Regions from separate parts of the Drancourtella sp. An57 genome, predicted to be linked through region 1. Evidence: a T-box and tRNA genes for the amino acid it is inferred to sense, from the RefSeq annotation. Region 1 holds a T-box; the other holds one or more tRNA genes.
The links. A T-box is a leader RNA that pairs with one kind of tRNA and senses whether it is charged. The one in region 1 lies ahead of proS (proline--tRNA ligase), so its partner is inferred to be a tRNA-Pro.
Positions count from the first base shown of each region.

Region 1 (10,836 bases):
GCACAGTGCCATGGTTGCTACAATCGCGTCTTTATCTCTTGCATGGGTTCCGATCAGACATCCGTAGCTTTCTTCAAAGCCGAATACATACTCGCCCTTTCCTGTCGTTTCAAATCCGAGAATCTGCTGTCCGATGTACTTGAATCCTGTCAGAACTTCGATCAGTCTGAGGCCGTATGACTTTGCAATGGCGTCTGCCATATTGGTCGTAACGATCGTCTTGATCAGACAGCCGTCCTCCGGCAGTCCTTTTAACGCCTGTCTCTGACTGATCTCATATTCAGCAAGAAGGCATCCGGACATATTTCCTGTCAGCACCTTATACTCGCCGGACTTCGTATCTTTTACATAAACACCAAGACGGTCAGCATCCGGATCTGTCGCAAGAACAAGATCTGCGTCCACTTCCTTTGCCAGTTTCAGTCCGAGTTCAAATGCCTCTTCTGATTCCGGATTCGGGTAGGATACCGTCGGGAATTCGCCGTCCGGCAGCTCCTGCTCTTTTACTACATATACATTTTCAAATCCGAGCTCTTTTAATACTCTTCTTGCAGGGATATTTCCTGTACCGTGAAGAGGGGAATATACGATCTTGAGCTCTTTGCCGACCTGATCAATGGCATCCTGATGCAGTACCTGTTTTTTCAGCTCTGCGATATAAGCATCGTCAATCGCCGCTCCGATGACTTCGTAAAGGCCTGCTTCTTTGGCAGCCTCTTTGTCCATCGTCTTAACAGTGGCAAAATCTGTCACTGCCTTTACCTCGTCCATGATACCTTTGTCGTGAGGAGGTGTAATCTGCGCGCCGTCCTCCCAGTATACTTTATATCCGTTGTATTCCGGCGGGTTATGGCTTGCTGTGATATTGATTCCGGCAATGCATCCTAACTTTCTCACCGCGAATGAAAGCTCCGGAGTCGGTCTGAGACTTTCAAATACATAAGCCTTGATTCCGTTTGCCGCAAGGCAGAGCGCTGCTTCATCCGCAAATTCCGGGGACATCCGTCTGGAATCGTATGCAATCGCAACGCCCTGTGCCTGCGCACCTTTTCCGGCGATGTAGTTTGCCAGTCCCTGGGTTGCCTTACGTACCGTATAGATATTCATACGGTTCGTTCCTGCACCGATGACTCCACGGAGTCCTGCTGTACCGAACTCCAGATCCTTATAAAAACGGTCTTCGATTTCTTTTTCATTGGATTCGATCTCTTTTAACTCTGCTTTTGTCTCAGCGTCAAAGTATGTACTTGTCAACCATTCATCGTATTTTTCACGATATCCCATATCTTTGTACCTCCTGATTGGTCTTCTATGCTGTCTATTATACACCACTCTTATCTAAATGGAAAGAAAATATCTGTTCTAAAAACGCCTTCTTTACCTCGTTCTGCTCAATGGAAAGCCGCAGTTTTTCGACACTTTTGGAAGAAATCCATGCTTTGTTGGAATTATAGTACGTGTTGGCGCATTTCCAGAATTTCTCCGGATAGGAAAGCCGGAGCGCAATGTATTCTTTTTCTTCTTCTCTGAGGGGATTGACCGCACAGTATGCCCGCAGAATCTCCGCACCGAGTTTTTCATTCCACTGATGCTTTTCCATAACTTTCCGGAGAAAATAATAAAGATCCGACGGCTGAATGTCTCTGCCCACATGTTCAAAGTTCACCACTGTCATGCCGTCCGGAGCAATCAGAATATTGTGGTAATTGTATTCTCCGTGGACAAAACTTCCTTTTTCTCTGCTCTGTTCCATCAGCTGCCGGTAGGCCGAATCCTCAAGACGCTGCTCCACCCTGGCCGCCACGCAGTACATAGCCTCAAAACATTCCAGGAATCTGCTTTCAAACTCCCCTTTGATTGTCTTTTTCCGGATAAAATTCCATACTTTCTTCAGTTCTCTGTTATGTCTGCGGTACTCATCCACAAGATCCGGTTCCCGGAATCCTTCCCTGCACCGGGGAAATTCCATCAGCCTGTGAACTTTGGCCAGCAGCTTTGCCGACTCCAGAATTTCCGAGTGTTTCCGGACGTCGCACTCCCGTCCCTGATACCACGCTTTCAGATAATAAGATACCCCGTCCTCAGAGACTGTCAGAAACTCTCCTTCTTTATTCGGAATCAGCTCATCGCACTTCAGATGTTCCTGATTTTTCATCGCTTTATGGATTTCATTCATAACTAAAATGCGCGGCTTTGATAATGCCGCCTGTTTCAAAAGCATCAGACCCCGATCCGTCTCACACAGGATGGCACCCCTCACTTTTCGGACATTGTCCACTTGTATCGGATATTGTTCCAGTACCTCTAAATCATAATCACCCATAACTGCCCCCTGCCTTCTGATTCAATCGTCTTTCTAGCTTATGAATGCGGGGGATTAAATAGAACCGGTTCAATCATTCTCCATCAGTATGGCAGACAGAAGCTATACAAAGAGACAGCCGTGATAATGCTGGTGTACGCCAGCTATCACGGCTGTCTTTTTGTTTTGTATCTTTGTACTATAAATGATTCATATTGGCCGCCCGGGTAATCAGGTAGTCTTTTTGATTTTTCTCCGGATCTTCCAGCACCTCTTCAAGAAGAGCATTCAAAATCTCTCCCATCTGCGGTCCCGGACTGATTCCGGCATCGATCAGATCTTTCCCTGTCACGGCGAGTTCTTTCAGCGATACACATTCGCCCTCATCCACAATCTCCTGGAAGCACTTTGCAACGCCTTCGATATCTGAAATCTTGTCTTCTCTGTGATACAGGCTCTGTGCCAGAGTATCTGCCATCCGGATTTCCAGATAGTAAGGGAACAGATCTTTTCCGATCTTGTTCACCGCCCTGCGGACCAGTCTCCGGTTCGGCGGCATCCGGTAGTCATGGTAGTAGACAAGTTTTGACACCTTCCGGATCGTATCATTATCAAATTTCAGCCGTCGCATGATCTCTTTTGAAATCCGTTCGCTTCCGATGGCATGTTTCTTGAAATGGGCAGTTCCGTCCGGATCCATCGTCTTGTATTCCGGCTTGCCCATGTCATGGAACAGCATGGAAAGGCGGAGAATCCGGTCTGCGCGGATATGCTTTAATGCCTCCACTGTATGCACGCCTACGTTATACATATGGTGCGGCGTCTCCTGTGTTGTCTCCATCATCCGGTCAAATTCCGGAAGAATCACTTTGGTGATGCCAAGTTCCCACGCCGTCAGCATCTCTTCCGGGTGCGGTGACACGAGAAGCTTTACAAGCTCGCTCTGAATCCGCTCCGCGCTGATTTTGACAAGGGTTCCGGCAAGCGCGCCCGCTGCCTCCTTTGTCTTCTCTTCCATGGAAAATCCAAGCTGTGCTGAAAATCGGACAGCCCGCAGAATCCGGAGTGCATCCTCCGTAAACCGCTCACGGGCATCTCCCACGCACCGGATGATCCCTTTTTGCAGATCCTCCTGTCCTCCGAACAGGTCACAAAGGCCGTCTTCATCGTTGTATGCCATGGCATTGATCGTAAAATCCCGTCTCTTGAGGTCTTCTGCAAGCTTTCCTGTAAACCAGACTTCTTTTGGGTGCCTTCCGTCTTCGTACTCGCCGTCAATCCGGTATGTCGTTACTTCAAATCCTTCTTTTTCTGCCAGAACAGTCACTGTGCCGTGCTCGATTCCGGTATCCACCGTCCGCCGGAAGATCTGCTTGATCTCTTCCGGCTTTGCGGATGTTGTGATATCCCAGTCCTCCGGCTCCCTTCCCAGTATCGAGTCTCTGACACATCCGCCCACTGCGTATGCGTCAAAGCCCTGTTCTTTGAGCTTTCGGATGATCCACTGCACTTTTTCCGGCAGTCTGATCCTGACCTGTTCCATTTTAGTATGCTTTACCCCAGAAAACTTTGTGTTTTGCCGGTTTTCCGCAGTAAATACATCTGTCGGAAATCGGCTCTTCATCTTCGATCAGACATCTGGATCCGGCTCCGCCTGTCTCTGCCTTGATCGCTTCTTCACAGCTTTCATCTCCACACCACATCGCTTTGATGAATCCTCTGTTGTCCTTGAATTTTGCAACCATTTCATCCATGGTCTCTGCCTCATCGATGTGGCCGTCCAGGAATGCTTTTGCTCTTGTATACATATCCTGCTGAATTGTCTCGAGAAGTTCAGCCAGTGCTGCCGGTACCTCGTCGATTGCTACAACAGTCTTCTCTCTTGTGTCACGTCTTACAAGGACTGCCTGACCGTTTTCGATATCTTTCGGTCCAAGTTCCACACGTACCGGAATTCCAAGCATCTCCTGCTCGCTGAATTTCCATCCCGGACTCTTTTCGGACTCGTCGATGTCTGCACGTAATCCTTCTGCGCGGATCGCTGCCAGCAGCTCTTCTGCACGGTCAAGAACACCTTCCTTGTGCTGTGCCACCGGGATCACGCGTACCTGTTTCGGAGCGATTCTTGGCGGAAGCACCAGGCCGCTGTCATCGCCATGTACCATAATGATCGCACCAATAATTCTTGTAGAAAGTCCCCAGGATGTTTCATAAACACTGTGGAGCTCATTGTTCTTATCCAGATATTTGATGTCGTATGCATCCGGGAATCCATTTCCGAAGAAGTGGCTTGTCGCGGACTGAAGTGCCTTTCCATCATGCATCAGCGCTTCTACTGTGTATGTGTCTTCTGCACCTGCAAACTTCTCACTTTCTGTCTTTCTTCCAGCTACATATGGAATCGCAAGAGACTCGCTGATGAAGTCTTTGTAGACCTTCCACATCATAAGTGTTCTCTCTTCTGCTTCCTCGTAAGTTGCGTGGATGGTATGTCCTTCCTGCCACAGGAACTCTCTGGAACGAAGGAACGGACGTGTCGTCTTTTCCCATCTCAGTACGGAATTCCACTGGTTCCATACTTTCGGAAGGTCACGGTAAGACTGCACGATACGGCTCCACAGATCACAGAACAGTGTCTCTGATGTCGGACGGATCGCATATCTTTCCTGTAATCTCTCTGTTCCGCCATGTGTCACCCATGCAGCTTCCGGAGCGAATCCTTCTACGTGATCCGCTTCTTTCTGAAGCAGATTCTCCGGAATCAGCATCGGAAGGTATACGTTCTCTACTCCTGTATCTTTAAATCTCTTGTCCAGATCTGCCTTGATATTTTCCCAGATTGCATATCCATTCGGCAGATAGTTCAGGCATCCTTTCACGCTGGAATAGTCGCAAAGCTCTGCCTCTCTCACCACATCCGTGTACCACTGAGCGAAATCTTCATCTCTGGATGTGATAGACTTTACAAATTTTTTGTTGTCCTTTGCCATGTCGCATTCTCCTCTCAATCAATATTTTTCACAGCTTCCAAGGACTTCTGCCCCCTGTTTTTAGAACGAAGTTTTCTGTTAAATAAAGAAAAACACCGGGCATCCGTCCCAAACAGGGACCGGATGTCCGGCGGTACCACCCTCATTAACCACAAAATCTGCGGCTCACTTCATTGATCATTAACGCTGATAAAACGCTGTACTTTTCATACAGGAACTCCAGGTCCGGTTCAGCCGTGATCCGTCAAAGGCTCGCACCACCCGCCTCTTCTCTGAAACTTCTCTTAGGCTTACTATTCCCCTTCATCGTTCATTTATTCGGCTTTCGCCATGAAATTATTCAAATTTTACCCGAAAAAATCAAGAGTGTCAAGTAAAAGGAGCGACAAATCAGTATTTGTTCATGACTCCATATCGCTTCACTCTTTTTAAAAAGAACTGAAAAACCAAACACCCCAGACAAAACATCGCTACATTCGACAGTAAAACCAGGAAGAAATCCGGAATACTGATTATTCCCGTCTTTAGTACTTTTTGCGAAATATCTATCTCCAATACAAAAGGCAGGATCCGTATGATTTTGAAGATTATATCCGGCATATTCTGGTAAGAAATAACAGTACCGGAAATCAGCAGCAGTCCGTATGAAACAATAGATTCAAACGATGCTGTTTTTGCAAACAATAATGTCAGGCCTGAAAGTCCGATCCCGATACCGGTAAATCCAATAATAGAAATAAGGAAAATCAGAAGCACTGCCGGTGTCACCGTAAATGTTATTTTCAGTGTCAATGATACTATGAGAAATAGAATACCGAATTTCAAAACGGAAATACTGAACATCACGAACGTCCGTAAGGTCAGGATTTGAAGAACAGAAACAGGTTTTAAGAAAATCTGTTCGATTGTTCCGACCTGTTTTTCGAACGATATGCTGGCAGACGCTTCCGCTATGATATATGACGCTATCATCCAATAAAGATACCCTATGTAAAACGCCCCGACATCAATCTGACTTTTTCCAAATCCGACAAAAAAAGCTACAAAAAGAAAATATTTGATAATAATATCCACAATCTGATCAGGATAATATGTTTTAAGTTCAATAAAGCTTTTTTTATATTCAGCTTTTAACAAATGAATCATCAATACTCATCCCCTTCCTTCTCCAGAAAGCGAAGCATGATTTCCTCCAAATCTGCCGTATCTTTTTTCATCTCTATTATCTCATAACCTCTGTCATACAATTCAGATATCACCTGAAAGATACTGTCCTTATTCATATTTTTCAGATACAAATTTACCCGCTTGTCTTCTTTTGTATATTCATATTTTTCAAAATATCGATCGATGTTTTCTGCTATCACAGAAATCGTATAGCGGTTTTCGCTGTACATCTCTTTAAACAAATAGGGATCTCCCTCATAAAAGATTTTTCCATTTTTCAGCACAAGCAGTTTATCCACAAGCAAATCTATGATATCCAGCTGATGGGAGGTAATGATAATGGTTACATTTTTTTGACGCGCAAGCTTCTTCAGGATTCCCAGAACCTTCTTTTTGGTTTGTACATCCAGCCCCAGTGTCGGTTCATCCAAAAACAATACCTGAGGATTCCCCAGTAAAGCAATGATGATAGACAACTTCTGCTGCATACCACGCGAATATTCTCCCACACATTTATCTTTTGCGTCATATAATTCAAACTCTTTTAAATAGAATTCTATCTCATTTTGAACAGATTTTATTTTTAACTTCTTCAGACTGCAAAAATACAAAATGTTTTCGTACCCACTGAGATACCAGTAGAGATTGCGGTTCCCCTCAAGTACAGACGCTACCATACTATAATACTTTTTATTTGGGATATTGCGAATATCCTTGTTGGCATATTCTATTTTTCCTTCATCAATCTCTAATAATTTCATCATTGTTTTGATTAATGTCGTTTTTCCTGCCCCATTTTCACCCAAAACACCTATGATTTCTCCACTTTGTATCTGAAAACTGATTCCATTTAAAACTTCGTAAGAATGAATATCATACCTTTTTTTAACATTTACTGCTTGAAACATTTTTTACACCTTTATTACTGATTATCATATTTTTGCAAATATTTAAGTATTTGCAAATCTCCCTTTTCCAGTTCTTCTGCCGGACAATAATTTCCATATATACTTTTTCCCTGGTTCCGTTTCTATTATACCATTCCCTTTGCCCGGCCGAAACATTGTTTCCCCCATTTTTTTGTGCCGTCCGGCCACATGGATTTTCCTTTGCCAACCATTCCAGGATATGATATGATGTGTGAAATGAAAGGAGCACATTATGAAACCAGAAATCTTATTCGAGGATTCCGAGATCCTCGTCTGTCATAAACCTGCCGGGATGGCTGTCCAGACTGCATCTTTTTCGTCCCAGGACATGGTCAGCCTTCTGAAAAATCATCTCATGCGGGAGGCAAGGAAAAGCGGGACTCCGTTGAAGGGGGCACCGTATCTTGCTGTCATCCATCGGCTTGACCAGCCTGTAGAAGGAATTCTCGTATTTGGGAAGACGAAAAAGGCGGCCGCCGCATTAAACACCCAGCTTACCGGGGATGGTTTCGGGAAATATTATGAGGCTGTCACGGAAGGTGCTCCGACTGAGTCTTCCGGAACTTTGACCGACTGGCTTGTCCGGGATGGACGCACGAATCTTTCTTCCGTCTGTTCACCGGATACGCCCGATGCCAAAAAGGCACTGTTGGACTATCAGGTTCTGGGCGAATTTACAAAGGATAGTCAGCGTTTCTGCCGGCTTTCGGTTCATCTGCACACCGGGCGCCACCACCAGATCCGCGTCCAGCTTGCCCATGCAGGGTGCCCGATTCTCGGAGACCGCAAATACAATCCGGACGGCATTCCTTCCCGCAGACTCCATCTCTGCGCCTGCCGGCTTGATTTTCTGCACCCGTCCACAAAAAAACCGCTTCACTTTGAAATCCGGCCCTTCTTTTCTGCGGAAGATCCGGGCAACCTCTTTTGATCTTTCCTGTGGCGAGGTCTTTTGATTTCCTCCATGGACCGGCAATCAAAAAGCCGGAAAAAGCATCCCTTTTCGGTATCTGCTTTTTCCGGCTTTCTTATCCTTTAAATTGTCCTTTACATAACCCTAAAACATTTTATTCCTGGTCTTCTCCGTCCTCTTCTGTCAAAGCCTGCTCATATTTCTCGAGGATGATGCTCTGGATACGGTTTCTTGTATCAGAATTGATTGGGTGAGCGATATCTCTGTACTCTCCGTCCAAAGCCTTTTTGCTAGGCATCGCGATGAACAGTCCTTTTTCCCCTTCGATAACTTTGATGTCGTGTACGACAAACTCTTCATCCATCGTTATTGACACAACTGCCTTTAATTTCCCCTCTTTTGCTACTTTTCTTACGCGCACATCTGTAATCTGCATATTACCTGCCCCTTTCTTAAGTACTATATATGCTCGCTAAAGCGCATATCTCTCATTCTTTTCGACAACAATTTTGATGCCGTTTTCCCCGACGTGCCTTGTGTTGGCACGGATTGTATCGCGGCTTTCCACGATACAGTTTTCAATGTATGTATTATCTCCAAGATAAACATCATTCATGATAATTGAATTTCTTACAACACAGTTGTTTCCGATGAATGCTTTCTTGAACAGGATCGAATTTTCCACGGTTCCGTTCACAATACATCCACTGGAGACAAGACTGTTCTTTACGTAGGATCCCGGATTGTATTTTGCCGGCGGAAGATCACTGACTTTGGAGTATACCGGCGGATACTCTTTGAAAAAGTAATTCCGCACTTCCGGCCTCAGGAAATCCATATTTGTCTGATAGTATGCTTCTGCTGTGGAAATATTGCTCCAGTAGCTGGAGATCTTATATCCGTAAATCTTTTTAAGATTCTTATAACGGATCAGGATATCGTTGACGAAATCGTAACGGTCCTCCTGTGCTGCATGTTCAATCAGATCGATCAGCTGTCTGCGGCGGATCACATAGATTCCGGTGGAAATGGTATTGGAATTTGCCACCATCGGTTTTTCCTCGAACTCCTGAATTCTCATGGAATCGTCCATCTTGATTGTTCCGAATCTCGTCGCATCTTCGCCCGGTGCGAGATCCTTGCATACTACTGTAATATCTGCTTTTTTCTTAATATGATATTCCAGAACTTCGTTATAATCCAGTTTGTACACAGCATCACCGGATGTAATGATAACGTACGGCTCATGGCATTTTTTCAGGAAGTCGAGATTCTGATAAATCGCGTCTGCGGTTCCCCGGTACCAGCTGCCGTTTTCCAGTGTAATCGTCGGAGTAAAAACAAAAAGTCCTCCCTGTTTTCTACCGAAATCCCACCATTTGGATGAACTCAGGTGCTCATTTAAAGATCTCGCGTTGTACTGTGTCAATACTGCAACTTTCTGAATATGGGAATTGGTCATATTGCTGAGTGCGAAGTCAATGCACCGGTAGCTTCCTGCCACCGGCATGGCTGCCACAGCCCGTTTATATGTCAGTTCACGCATTTTATGATTATTGCCGCCTGCCAGAATGATCCCTACTGCTCTCATACGCGTTCACCTGCCTTTATCAATGTCTCTCCGCTTTCCAGCACTCCGTTCGGATAGTCCTCCGCCTCTGTCACGCCGCTGATGGCAGTATTCTTGCCAATCTGAACATTGGACGGGATCACGGAATTCTCTCCGATCGTCACAAGCCCGAAGGAGTAGATCGCCGGCTTTTCCTTATTCGGCACATCACTTCCGATGCCCAGCGTCACATGATCTCCAATCCGGACATTCTCCGCAATGATCGACTTGTCAATCACGCCGTTTTCACCGATCACGGTGTCTTTCATAATAATAGAATCTCTGACAACCGTTCCTTTTCCGATCACAACCCCGGCACCGATCACGGAATTACGGACTTCTCCGTAAATCTCGGAACCATTGCTGATAATGCTGCGTTCCACAACCGCCTGATCGGAAATATACTGCGGCGGCAGGATCGAACTGTTTGTGTAAATCTTCCAGAATTCTTCGTAAAGGTTGAATTCCGGGATCAGATCTATCAGTTCCATGTTGGCTTCCCAGTAGGATCCAAGTGTTCCTACATCTTTCCAGTAACCATTGTACTCATACGCGAAAAGACGCTTGCCATTTTCATGGCAGTACGGAATCACGTGCTTTCCAAAGTCACAGGACGGCTCGTCTGACATTTTTACAAGTGCATCTTTGAGCACCGGCCAGCTGAAAATATAAATTCCCATGGACGCCAGATTGCTCCTCGGCTCCTTTGGTTTTTCCTGGAAATCATTGATGCGTCCTTCCTCATCCGCAACTACAATTCCAAACCGGCTTGCCTCCTCAAGCGGCACCGGCATGGCAGCGATGGTGACATCCGCATTGTGCTCTTTATGATAATCCAGCATTACTTCATAATCCATTTTGTAAATATGATCACCGGATAAAATAAGCACATAGTCCGGATTAAACGACTCCATATAATCCAGGTT
Region 1 covers NZ_NFHY01000015.1:23,978-34,813, reverse strand. Annotated here, with positions in the region: gene B5G11_RS12340 (phospho-sugar mutase) at 1-1,284, opposite strand, end outside; gene B5G11_RS12335 (CotS family spore coat protein) at 1,322-2,323, opposite strand; gene B5G11_RS12330 (CCA tRNA nucleotidyltransferase) at 2,502-3,845, opposite strand; gene proS (proline--tRNA ligase) at 3,847-5,292, opposite strand; T-box leader at 5,404-5,608, opposite strand; gene B5G11_RS12320 (ABC transporter permease) at 5,683-6,438, opposite strand; gene B5G11_RS12315 (ABC transporter ATP-binding protein) at 6,438-7,367, opposite strand; gene B5G11_RS12305 (RNA pseudouridine synthase) at 7,621-8,319, shown strand; gene spoVG (septation regulator SpoVG) at 8,456-8,737, opposite strand; gene glgD (glucose-1-phosphate adenylyltransferase subunit GlgD) at 8,774-9,892, opposite strand; gene B5G11_RS12290 (glucose-1-phosphate adenylyltransferase) at 9,889-10,836, opposite strand, start outside.

Region 2 (10,836 bases), on a different contig from region 1:
TGGGACAGTGACGGGCAGATGTATCTGACCGGAGGATGCCGTTTTGTATGTGAAGGGGAGTACCCCGGAAGTGTCGGATAGATAAAAAAATAAGCGTAGTACGAAATTGTACTACGGATCTGAAAAATCTCCTTTACGTGTTTCGTGAAATGTGTTATGATAGACGCGGCATGAGTTTAATACACTAAAGAAATAAAGAGAAGGAGACAGGGTATGTTTAAAATTAATGAAAATTATCTGAAACTTCCAGGAAGCTATCTCTTTTCAAATATTGCAAAAAAGGTAGCGGCATATACCGAAGCAAATCCGGACAAATCTATCATTCGGCTTGGAATCGGTGACGTGACACAGCCGCTGGCACCGGCGATTATCGATGCGCTTCACAGCGCGGTGGATGAAATGGCGCACGCAGAGACATTCCACGGATATGCCCCGGATCTTGGATACGAGTTCCTGAGAAGTGCAATGGCAAAGAATGATTATGAGGCAAGAGGCTGTGAGATCTACGCAGACGAAATCTTTATCTCCGACGGAGCAAAGGGAGATTCCGGAAACATTCAGGAGATCTTTGACCAGGACAATAAAATCGCTGTCTGCGATCCGGTATACCCGGTATATGTGGATACGAACGTCATGGCAGGACGTACCGGTACCTATGATCCGAAGTCCGAAATCTGGAGCGATGTGATCTACATGCCGTGTACGGCAGAAAACGGATTTGTGCCGGAGCTTCCAAAGGAAGTGCCGGATCTGATTTATCTGTGCTTCCCGAACAATCCGACAGGATCTGCCATCACAAAAGACCAGCTTCAGGTGTGGGTAGATTACGCAAATAAAAACGGATCCGTCATCATTTATGATGCAGCATACGAGGCATATATTTCCGAGGAAAACGTACCGCACACGATTTACGAGTGTGAAGGCGCAAGAACCTGTGCCATCGAGCTTCGCAGCTTTTCCAAAAATGCCGGATTTACAGGAGTGCGTCTCGGCGCAACAGTGATCCCGAAGGATCTCAAATGCGGCGACGTGATGCTTCACTCCCTTTGGGCAAGACGTCACGGAACCAAGTACAACGGGGCTCCGTACATCGTACAGAAAGCAGGAGAAGCAGTGTATTCCGAGGCAGGAAAAGCACAGTTAAAAGAGCAGATTGCCTACTACATGAGAAACGCAAAGACAATCTATGACGGGCTGAAAGACGCAGGCTATACTGTATCCGGAGGCGTAAATTCGCCGTATATCTGGCTGAAGACACCGGACAACATGACGTCCTGGGAGTTCTTTGATTATCTGCTTGCACAGGCAGGCGTTGTAGGAACACCGGGATCCGGATTCGGACCAAGCGGAGAAGGATATTTCCGTCTGACTGCATTCGGTACTTACGAAAATACAAAGGCGGCAGTAGAGAGGATCAAAAATCTGTAGGACGCTCCGGAAAGCGAAAAAGCAGGCCGAAAGAATCAGGTGAAAAATAAAAGCATCAAAAAAGGACATCTCCGAAAAACGGGGATGTCCTTTCAGGTGACAAGAAGCTGAAGTTCTGTGATGTGTTCATCCGGGTCCGCAGACTGATGGATATCAACCCAGAGCAGCTCAAGAAACCATGGCCCGGCCGTAAGTCCATGCTCCTGGGCGTAGGAGAGCAGTTTCGGGATGCCTTCGGCATTGTGGACGGTGCTTCCATGGTAGCTGTAGGAAAGATAACGTCCTTCCGGCAAGGTATCCGGACCGTCCTCGGCAATGAGAAATACTCCCTCGTAGCCAGTGTAATTTCCTTCCCTGGCAGATGCGGCAGGCAGCAAAGAACCGATATGATTGCTGCCGATAATATAGAGAGTGTCCTGGGACTGGTTAAACAGCTGTTTCATCAGTACATCCATCTCTTCGTCCTTCTGATAACCAGAGTGAAGAATATGGCAGGACCGCGCAGGAAGCAATTTTTCCGTGACGGTCTCAAGAGGCTGATCCTCCGCCTTCCGGATCGTTGCAAGGCGCTCCTGCACATTAGACTGAAGCTTCGTAAGGTCTGTGATTTTCAGGCGGATCGCATCCAGCTCATCCCGGAGCAGCTGTTCCGTCGTATGAATACTCCGGTCATTTAAATATTCCCGGATCCGCTCCATGGGAAATCCAAGCCCCCTAAGATCCCGGATCACATTCAGACGCCAGATATCATTGAGACGATAGAGGCGGTATCCGTTTTCACCGCGCTTCGGTGTCAGGAGACCAAGCTCCTCATAGTAACGCAGTGTGTCCACACTGATCTGATACAGCTTTGAGATTTCTCCGATTTTAAAATACTGTTTCATAAGCGCCTCCTGAAAAACCATTGTTGTTCGTATTATATCAGGGTTTGGAAGAAGGTGGAAGAGAAAATGAAAAAAAGTGTTGACAATCAAAATTTTTTTGATATAATAGTCTTGTTCGCTGATAAAACAGTGACACGGCAAATGCTGATGCGGATTGGTGTAATGGCAGCACAGCAGACTCTGACTCTGTTAGTAGAGGTTCGAGTCCTCTATCCGTAGTTATCGGAGTGTGGCTCAGCTTGGTAGAGCGCTACGTTCGGGACGTAGAGGCCGCAGGTTCAAATCCTGTCACTCCGATCACCGGAAAAACTCAATTTTTGCCGATGAAAACAACATATATTAAAAACGCTTTGAAAGACAGAAAGCAGCGATGCGGATTGGTGTAATGGCAGCACAGCAGACTCTGACTCTGTTAGTAGAGGTTCGAGTCCTCTATCCGTAGCTTTCGGAGTGTGGCTCAGCTTGGTAGAGCGCTACGTTCGGGACGTAGAGGCCGCAGGTTCAAATCCTGTCACTCCGATTTTTTTATTAGATACCGTAAAGCCTTAATATCAGGGTTTTACGGTGTTTTTATTTTTTGCGAAAATATAACTGAATTTCTAAAAAGGTTTTGTCAATACTTATCCAATGAAGTAATTTTTAAAAAGAATGATCCAGTCGGAAAGGGCTGCATCCGGTCCGTACTCGTGGCTCTGGCATGAGTATAGTACGGTTCTTAAATCAATGCGGCGCCAGTTAAAAAACTCCCTTTGCCTGTAGACGGGCAGGGGAGTTTTTTGATGAATGACTTTTTAAAGATCTCCTAAAAGAGCTTATCAGACAGAGCAGGAGGCGGAAGTGAAAATAACTGAGATGAGAGATAAAAAGACACTATGAGCGAAATGAAGGACAAAATAGGATAACCTTCTTGTTAAACTGCTGATTTTATTGTAAAAATAAAGAAACTTGATTGTAAAATTTTTATAAAAGGAGATTGATGAGATGAGCACAAAAAGGATGAAGAAGATTGTGGCAGCTGCCATTGTAACAGCAACTGTATGCGGAATGATGGCGGGATGTACGTCGAAAGAAGAAAAAATTGAAGTGAATGCGTCCACTTCTCCATACGAAGATATGGTGGATTATTTTGAGCAGGAAGGACTCATTTTGGAGGACTGCGAACCGGTAGATATCAATGAAACACCAGGATATCTCACAGACAATACGAATGGACAGTTTACTGAGACGAAAGTGGCGGATAAAGCATATGATTATGATGGACTCTGGCTGTTCTGGTGGGATCCGGAAAACAAGACGGATCTATATGAAAACTATGAGTCTATGGCTGCCAACCAAGGAACGATAGTCCTTGCCGGAGGCGCTGCGGTCCTTGAGACGGAAGCGGTAAACGGAACTTACGCAATTGCATTTTCAGAGGATTATGAAAAGAAACAGGATGCGGTTAAAGTGTTTGAAATGATAGAAAACGAATAACAGTTCAATGTGATTTGCACTATTTATATTCTAGTACCAATGCTCTGAAATTAAGAAAAGGTAGGGAAACAATATGGAACGGGTTTTTGGAAAAGACAGGGGCAGCATGGGACGCTTCTTCCGCATGCTGCAGAAGGCAAGACTTCCTTATCTGTGGATTCTTGCATATATTGCCATTACAGCTCTTCTTAGCAATGTAGGAATCAGCGTAACGGAATACACGGCCGAATTATTTGCCGGGAATGTGAATTTTGGTACTGTGGTTCTTCCGTTTTTGGCGTTTACATTATTATCTCAGCTGATCAATTCGGTCAGCAAGATTATGAGTAACTTGTGTGTTGCGCGAATTGACCGTAATATCAGGAAAATGATCTGGAGTAAGACCGTCAGGCTGCCGCTTCGATATTACGAAAAAAATAAGCCCAAAGAAATGATTTCCCGTATTACAACAGATATCACGGCAATCAGTCAGTTAATCATGCAAGTATTTGTTGCGATTCTCACTTCCGCATATACGCTGGTCATTACGCTGGGAAAAATCGGATCCTACGACCAGAAGCTGATGATTGCTCTGATCGCGGTTCTTCCGCTGAATTTAGTCATTGCATTCGTCATGGGAAAGATGAAGTTCGGAGTGCTGGATCTGGTAAATCAAAAAAATGCAGAGCTGACACAGACGATTGCAGAAAAAACCAATAATCTTCTTCTCGTCAAATCTTACGGAAAAGAAGAAAAAGAACTTCAGACAGGGCGGGAGAAAATGAAAGAGCTCTATAAGAGTTCGATTCTGAATGCATGGCTGGGATTCGCAACTCCAATGTATGCATTGGTGGGAGCTATGCAGTTTATTGTGATCGTGATGGTAGGCCGAAGCTTTTATTCATCCGGCGCATTGACTCTTACCCAATGGATCGCCTATTATGGATTCGCGGTGAATATCGTTAATCAGCTCAGCACGTACTGTGTATATTGGACAACCTTCAAGGGTTCCCAGGGAGCGACCAGAAGAGTAGCTCAGATTATGGAAGAAATGGAAGAAGACGTAGAAGCCGGCGAGCATGTGGAACGTCTCAGCGGCGATATTGAATTAAAAGAGGTTGATTTTTCTTATGAAGAGAAACTTATATTCGATAAACTCAATCTGAAGATCCCTGCAGGGCGCGTGACGGCGCTTATCGGACCGTCAGGAAGCGGAAAGACGACCCTTCTGAATCTGGTGGAGCGTATGTATCCGGTTTCGGGAGGCAAGATTTTATTTGGGGGCAAAGATACCGCACGGTATTCGCTCAAGAGCTTCCGAAGCGAGATCTCATACGTAACACAGGAAAGTACATTGTTTGCAGGAACGCTCCGCGACAATATCCTGTTCGGAATTAAGAGAGAAGTCACGGATGAAGAACTGGAAAAAGCATGTACGGACGCAGAAATCATGGATTTTATCAGGGAACAGCCGGAGGGCTTCCAGACGGATGTAGGCGAGCAGGGCGACAAACTTTCCGGCGGACAGAAACAGCGGATTGCTTTTGCGAGGGCGCTTCTAAAACAATCGGATTATCTGTTTATGGATGAGGCGACCGCGGCTATGGACATCCGGGGAAAAGATCAGGTATGGAAGAGTGTGAAACGGCATATGGAAGGTAAAACCGTGCTTATGGTTGCCCACGACAGACAGACCGTACAGAAAGCAGATTATATCATAGTAATGCATAACGGAAGGATTATCTGTCAGGGAGAACCGGAGGAAGTATATGCCGAGAATACATATTACCGAGAATTAATAGGAAGTGAGGGACAGGGCAGATGAAAAACAACAAACATGTAATATCGTTTTTTCTGAACTTTTACAGAAGGCTTTCGATCCCCTGGTGGCTCTACCTGATTGCATTCGGAAGCGGCGTGGTTTATGCCGAGATCGGAATGAGAGTATCGGAGTATCTGGTCCGTGTGAACAAGGGGGAACTATATAATTCTGTTATTTTAGGCTATGTGTTTTTTACGATTTTTAATCGTTGCTGGGATTTTTGCGGCCGCTTGTGCAAGAGTATGCCAATCAAAAAGTGATCCTGCGGGTAAGGCTTTCGATGTGGAGGAAGATCCTGCATCTTCCGATGGATCAGTTCGAAAAGGAACAGCCGTCCTCGCTGGTGTCGGCCGTTACGAACGACGTAACTCAGGCAACTCTGGTGATCAGCGGAATATTCTCAGGAGCTGCGTCGCTGTTTGGATTTGTCCGCGCCTGTATGATCTTGTATCAATACAATTCGCCTCTCACAGCATACCTTTTGATCTGCATACCGGTTGCGGTGGCAATGTTTATCATCGTCGGCAGGCTGCAGTTTACTATAATGAAAAAGCGCTATGCGGCGTTGAATGAAATGACCACATTTTTCTCCGAACACCTGTCGGCCGGGAAATATGTAAAAGCGCAGGTAATGGAAGAAAAAGAGCTGGAAAGCGGATATGCGGCAATCGATTCACGGTATAAGGCAGATATATACTATGCTTTCATGGAGCAGATTCAGGTTCTGGCCAATTCCCTTTATTCGCTTCTTACGACTGTTGTAATGGCAGTGGGCGGTTCCAGATTGATTAACGCCGGGAAAATGGAATCAACAGGGATTAATATGTTCAGCACCTATATGACGCAGGTGAATCTTTATATGGCGGAGCTTTTGACGGTGTGGCAGAACGTGATGGGCTCAAAAGGCGCACTTGTTCATGTCGGGGATATTCTTGATATGGAAGAGGAACATACAGAAAAAGGCAATTCCTGGACAGAATCCGAGAACAGAGATATTGTATTCAAAAACGTGAACTTTGGATACGGGAACGAAAAAGAAATCCTTCACGACTTTTCCGTTTGCATTCCGGGAGGAAAGACAACGGCAGTGATCGGCGATAATGGTTCCGGAAAATCTACAGTCATGAAACTGATACAGGGATTCTACCAACCTGATTCGGGAGAAATATGGGTCGGAGGAAACAAAATAAGCGAAACGAGTCCCCGGGAATGTCATAAAAAATTTGGCTATGTACTCCAGAACAATCCGCTGATGTCAGGTACAATCCGGGATAACATTCTGTATGGTGCAGAGGGAGAAACGACGGAGAAAGAGATGAAAAAAGCAGCGGAAGAAGCCAGAGCGGATTCTTTTATAGATGCGCTTCCCAACGGATATGATACAACTCTTGGAGAGGCAGGAAACCGTTTGTCAAGCGGTCAGAAACAGAGAATAGCCATTGCCAGGGCATTGATTGCGAAGCCGGAGTATCTGATTCTTGACGAGGCAGGGGCGAGTCTGGATCATGACACGTATATGAAAATCTATCATAGTATCGAGAAAAAGATGGAAGGCAATACGATTGTTTTCATTGCCCATGATATGCGCGAGATTGCAGAAGCAGACTATCTGGTTGTTATGTGTCACGGACGCCTTGAAGCTTGCGGAACCCATGAAGAAGTACTTGCCGTAAGCAGGACTTATCAGGAATATCTGCAGTCTGCTGAGGCATCTTAAAAGAAAGAAGGAATGATTATGAAAAAATTTACGATTGTGTCTTCCCTGCTTTTCGTATTACTGTTTTGTGGGATGGTAGGATATGTGGCGTCGTCTAAAGACTTTATGCCTCCAAAAGAGGAAGAAGCGGCTGTGCCTGAAGAAGAGGATAAAGAAATGCCTGTCTGGAATAAGACAGTGGATGAACTTGTCTCATTTCTGGAGGAGAAGGGGCTGATCCATGCGGACACGAAAGTGACGCTTAGTGCGGAAGGCCTGTGTACGCTCGCGCTAAGGTATGACGGAGCCGAAATATACTGGTGGGATCTGGAAAATCTGGATCCGGAATCTGACGAGTATCAGGCATATGAGAGTCTCAGGACAAAAGGCGAAATCAATTTATATGGAGCCGGTACGATTATTATGCCGAAGAAAAATGGTCCTTTTGCACTTTTATCAACCTATTATGAAGGTGATGTGGAGGCATTAGAAAAAGCGTTTGAAGAATTTGGTCAGGAGAATTGATTGATGAAAATGAAGCTTGTTTTGGTAGAAAGTGATGAAACATTGTGTACAGAACTGAAAGAATTACTGGCGTTTTATAATGTATTTGACATTGTGCATACCTTTGACGGAATCAATGAAGCCAATAAATATATCTGTCTGAACGATGTGGACGCGGTGTTTATCAACATAAAAACAGGAAATCCAAGATATAGCGGGGACGGCTCCTTTCTGGCATACAATCTGTCCCAGATAAAGCCGGATGTCTTGGTGGTGTTGTATTCAGAAGAAAAGTTAGAGGCAGGGCAGGTATTTGACTGCTGCTGCGATGAATATTTTCGGCTTCCGTTCGATAACCGTGTGCTTCAGCGTGTGGTTAAGCGGCTGCAGTATTTGTTTGAGCTGCTCCAATACAAACGGTTATCTGTGAACCGTTCTATGATGATCAAGACGAGAAACGGATATCAGCTCGTGAATATTGATAAGGTTCTTTTTATCGAACGGACGGACCGAAAGAACAAGATGGTGATGGTGGACGGAAAAGAGATGGTCCTTGCCGGATATTCCATGAATGAATTGGAACAGATTCTGGAAGGTTATAATTTTTACCGGTGCTATCAGTCATTTATCGTGAATCTTTCCAAAGTATCTTATGTTCGGGCGGATAATGAATCGAAAAATTTTGCGCTGATTTTCGACGGATATGCAGGGGAAGTTATGGTGAGTCGCGAGAAATATAAGGAAGTACTCCAACTGCTAAAAAGTAAATATGCGAAGCTTACGCTTTAGGAGGAGAAAGATGAAGTCAAAAGTTTTATCGTTTGTCGAATATGATCAGGTGGATATCAGTATGTACAAGAAAGTATTCAAGCTTGATGAGAAGGCGTACAAGAAAGAAATAGATTTTATAAAAAACAAGAACAGCACATGGGAAGAAGCGGGGGAAGTTACGGACGGAGCACTTATTGTATGCGATATGGAATCGGCAAATCCGTTTTTTAACAGAGAGAACGTGAAAATTATGGTAGGACAGGGGTTCTTTCACAAGAAGCTGGAAACGATGTGCATCGGGCTGAAAAAAGGGACGGCCGGTGAGCTGGACGTCGACGGAGAGAAAGTGACTGTAACGGTTCGTTCCATTCAGCAAAAAAAGATTCCTGTGATCACGGACGGGATGATAGAAGCTCTTGGAATTGAAGGAGTGAGCAATATAGAACAATATGAGGCTCGTCTGATCCGGGAACAGAAAAAGAAGATTGCAAAAAACGAGGGATACGAAGCAGTCCAATATGTGATAGACAAAGTTTTTGAGGCCAGTACGTTTGATCTTAAGAAGGCGGACTGGAAAGAAATGACAGATCATGAAATTAAGAGATTGAAGACAATTTCCAAAGAACAGGGGTTGAATCTGGAAACCATGACGCCAGAGGAATTTGAAGGAAAGATGCCGTTCTCAAGCTATTATGAATTATTCGCAAGCGTGCAGAACGATTCATGGGACAGACTCTGCGGCTACCTTCTGGGGCGGGAATACGCAGAAAAAAGCGGCGTTGGATATACGATGGAGCAATACCGGGACGATATAGATGAGTACGTGAAATTCTGGCATGAAACGAAAGAAAATGCAGAAAAAATCAATACTTATGAATATTCGGAAATTTTATTTTATGTAAATTATTATTACAATAAGGTAAAAGAATATGTGACAGAGAATTTTTTTAAGGAGGAAAAGTAGATGGCAATTCAATATGCGGATGATGAGAGTTTTAAGGAACAGATTAAGGAAGGATTTGTGATCGTGGATTTCTTTTCCACAACGTGCGTACCCTGTAAAGCCTTTTCACGTATTTTAGAAGAGTTAGACGCGGAACTTCCGTTTATCCATATCGTCAAAGTGAATACTACAGATTATCCGAAGCTTGCCAAAGAGAATCGTATTTTTGGTGTTCCAACCGTTCAATTCTACAAAGACGGTGAAAAGAAGTATGAAAACGTAGGTGTGATGGAAGTGGAAGAGATAAAAAAGAAGATCACAGAATTCATGTATTAAGAGGGAATGGATATGGAAATCGGGGAAAAAATCTATGGATTTGAAGTTAAAGAAAAGAAGTATGTGCGGGAGGTTGAGGGAGATATTATTCAGATGGAGCACCTGTCAACCGGGGCGCAGGTTATCGTCATAGACAATCAGGACGTTAAAAAGAGCTTTTTGATTGGATTTCGGACCATACCAAAGGACAGCACGGGAGTTTTTCATATTCTGGAGCATTCTGTGCTGAACGGTTCCCGCAAATATCCGGATAAAGATACGTTCGTCAATCTGATGAAACATTCCATGGCAGAATTCGTAAATGCAATTACGTATCCGGATCATACAGTATATCCCTTTTGTACAGAGAATGAAAAGGATTTTATGAATCTGGCGGATGTTTATTTAAACGCGGTATTTTGTCCGAATGTTCTTACGGATAAAGAGATCTTTGAACAGGAGGGCTGGCATTTTCAGTGCGAAGACGGAAAAACTCCGGAGATTAATGGCGTTGTTTATAATGAGATGAAAGGTGTCTTTTCATCCCTGGACAACATATTAGAGGATGAAATATCTAAAGCAATGTTTCCGGAAACGGCTTACCGTTTTGTATCCGGAGGATTTCCGGATACGATTCCTGCTCTATCTTATGAGGAATTTCTGGAATATTACAGGACGTTTTATAATGCGTCCAACTGCTGTATTGTTCTATATGGAAGAATGAATACGGAACAACTGTTTGAGTATATTGATAAAGCTTATCTGGGAAAAATGAAACGCTCAGAACCTGCGAAGCCGGTCATGAGACAGAAACCTGTAAAGGGAATCCGAAAAAAGCTGTATGACAAGGATAAGTTCGGTGATCAGGGGGTGTTTGCGTCATGCACCTATAGTCTGGGAGATTTTGACAACCGGGAACGTATGAATGCAGTCTATATTCTTATGCAGGCGATTATGGGGGAAGACGAAGCACCGATGAAAAAAGGGCTTATTCAGAGTCTTGGAATCCCGGAAATTCAGT
Region 2 covers NZ_NFHY01000011.1:43,600-54,435, reverse strand. Annotated here, with positions in the region: gene dapF (diaminopimelate epimerase) at 1-81, shown strand, start outside; gene B5G11_RS10420 (LL-diaminopimelate aminotransferase) at 214-1,428, shown strand; gene B5G11_RS10415 (MerR family transcriptional regulator) at 1,521-2,312, opposite strand; tRNA gene B5G11_RS10410 (tRNA-Gln) at 2,461-2,531, shown strand; tRNA gene B5G11_RS10405 (tRNA-Pro) at 2,536-2,609, shown strand; tRNA gene B5G11_RS10400 (tRNA-Gln) at 2,684-2,754, shown strand; tRNA gene B5G11_RS10395 (tRNA-Pro) at 2,759-2,832, shown strand; gene B5G11_RS10390 (hypothetical protein) at 3,294-3,785, shown strand; gene B5G11_RS10385 (ABC transporter ATP-binding protein) at 3,859-5,589, shown strand; gene B5G11_RS16335 (hypothetical protein) at 5,586-5,846, shown strand; gene B5G11_RS10380 (ABC transporter ATP-binding protein) at 5,819-7,303, shown strand; gene B5G11_RS10375 (hypothetical protein) at 7,322-7,807, shown strand; gene B5G11_RS10370 (LytTR family DNA-binding domain-containing protein) at 7,811-8,575, shown strand; gene B5G11_RS10365 (hypothetical protein) at 8,586-9,521, shown strand; gene B5G11_RS10360 (thioredoxin family protein) at 9,522-9,836, shown strand; gene B5G11_RS10355 (insulinase family protein) at 9,849-10,836, shown strand, end outside.
Region 2: it encodes a tRNA-Pro, which carries the amino acid that the T-box ahead of proS (proline--tRNA ligase) is inferred to sense. The anticodon was not compared.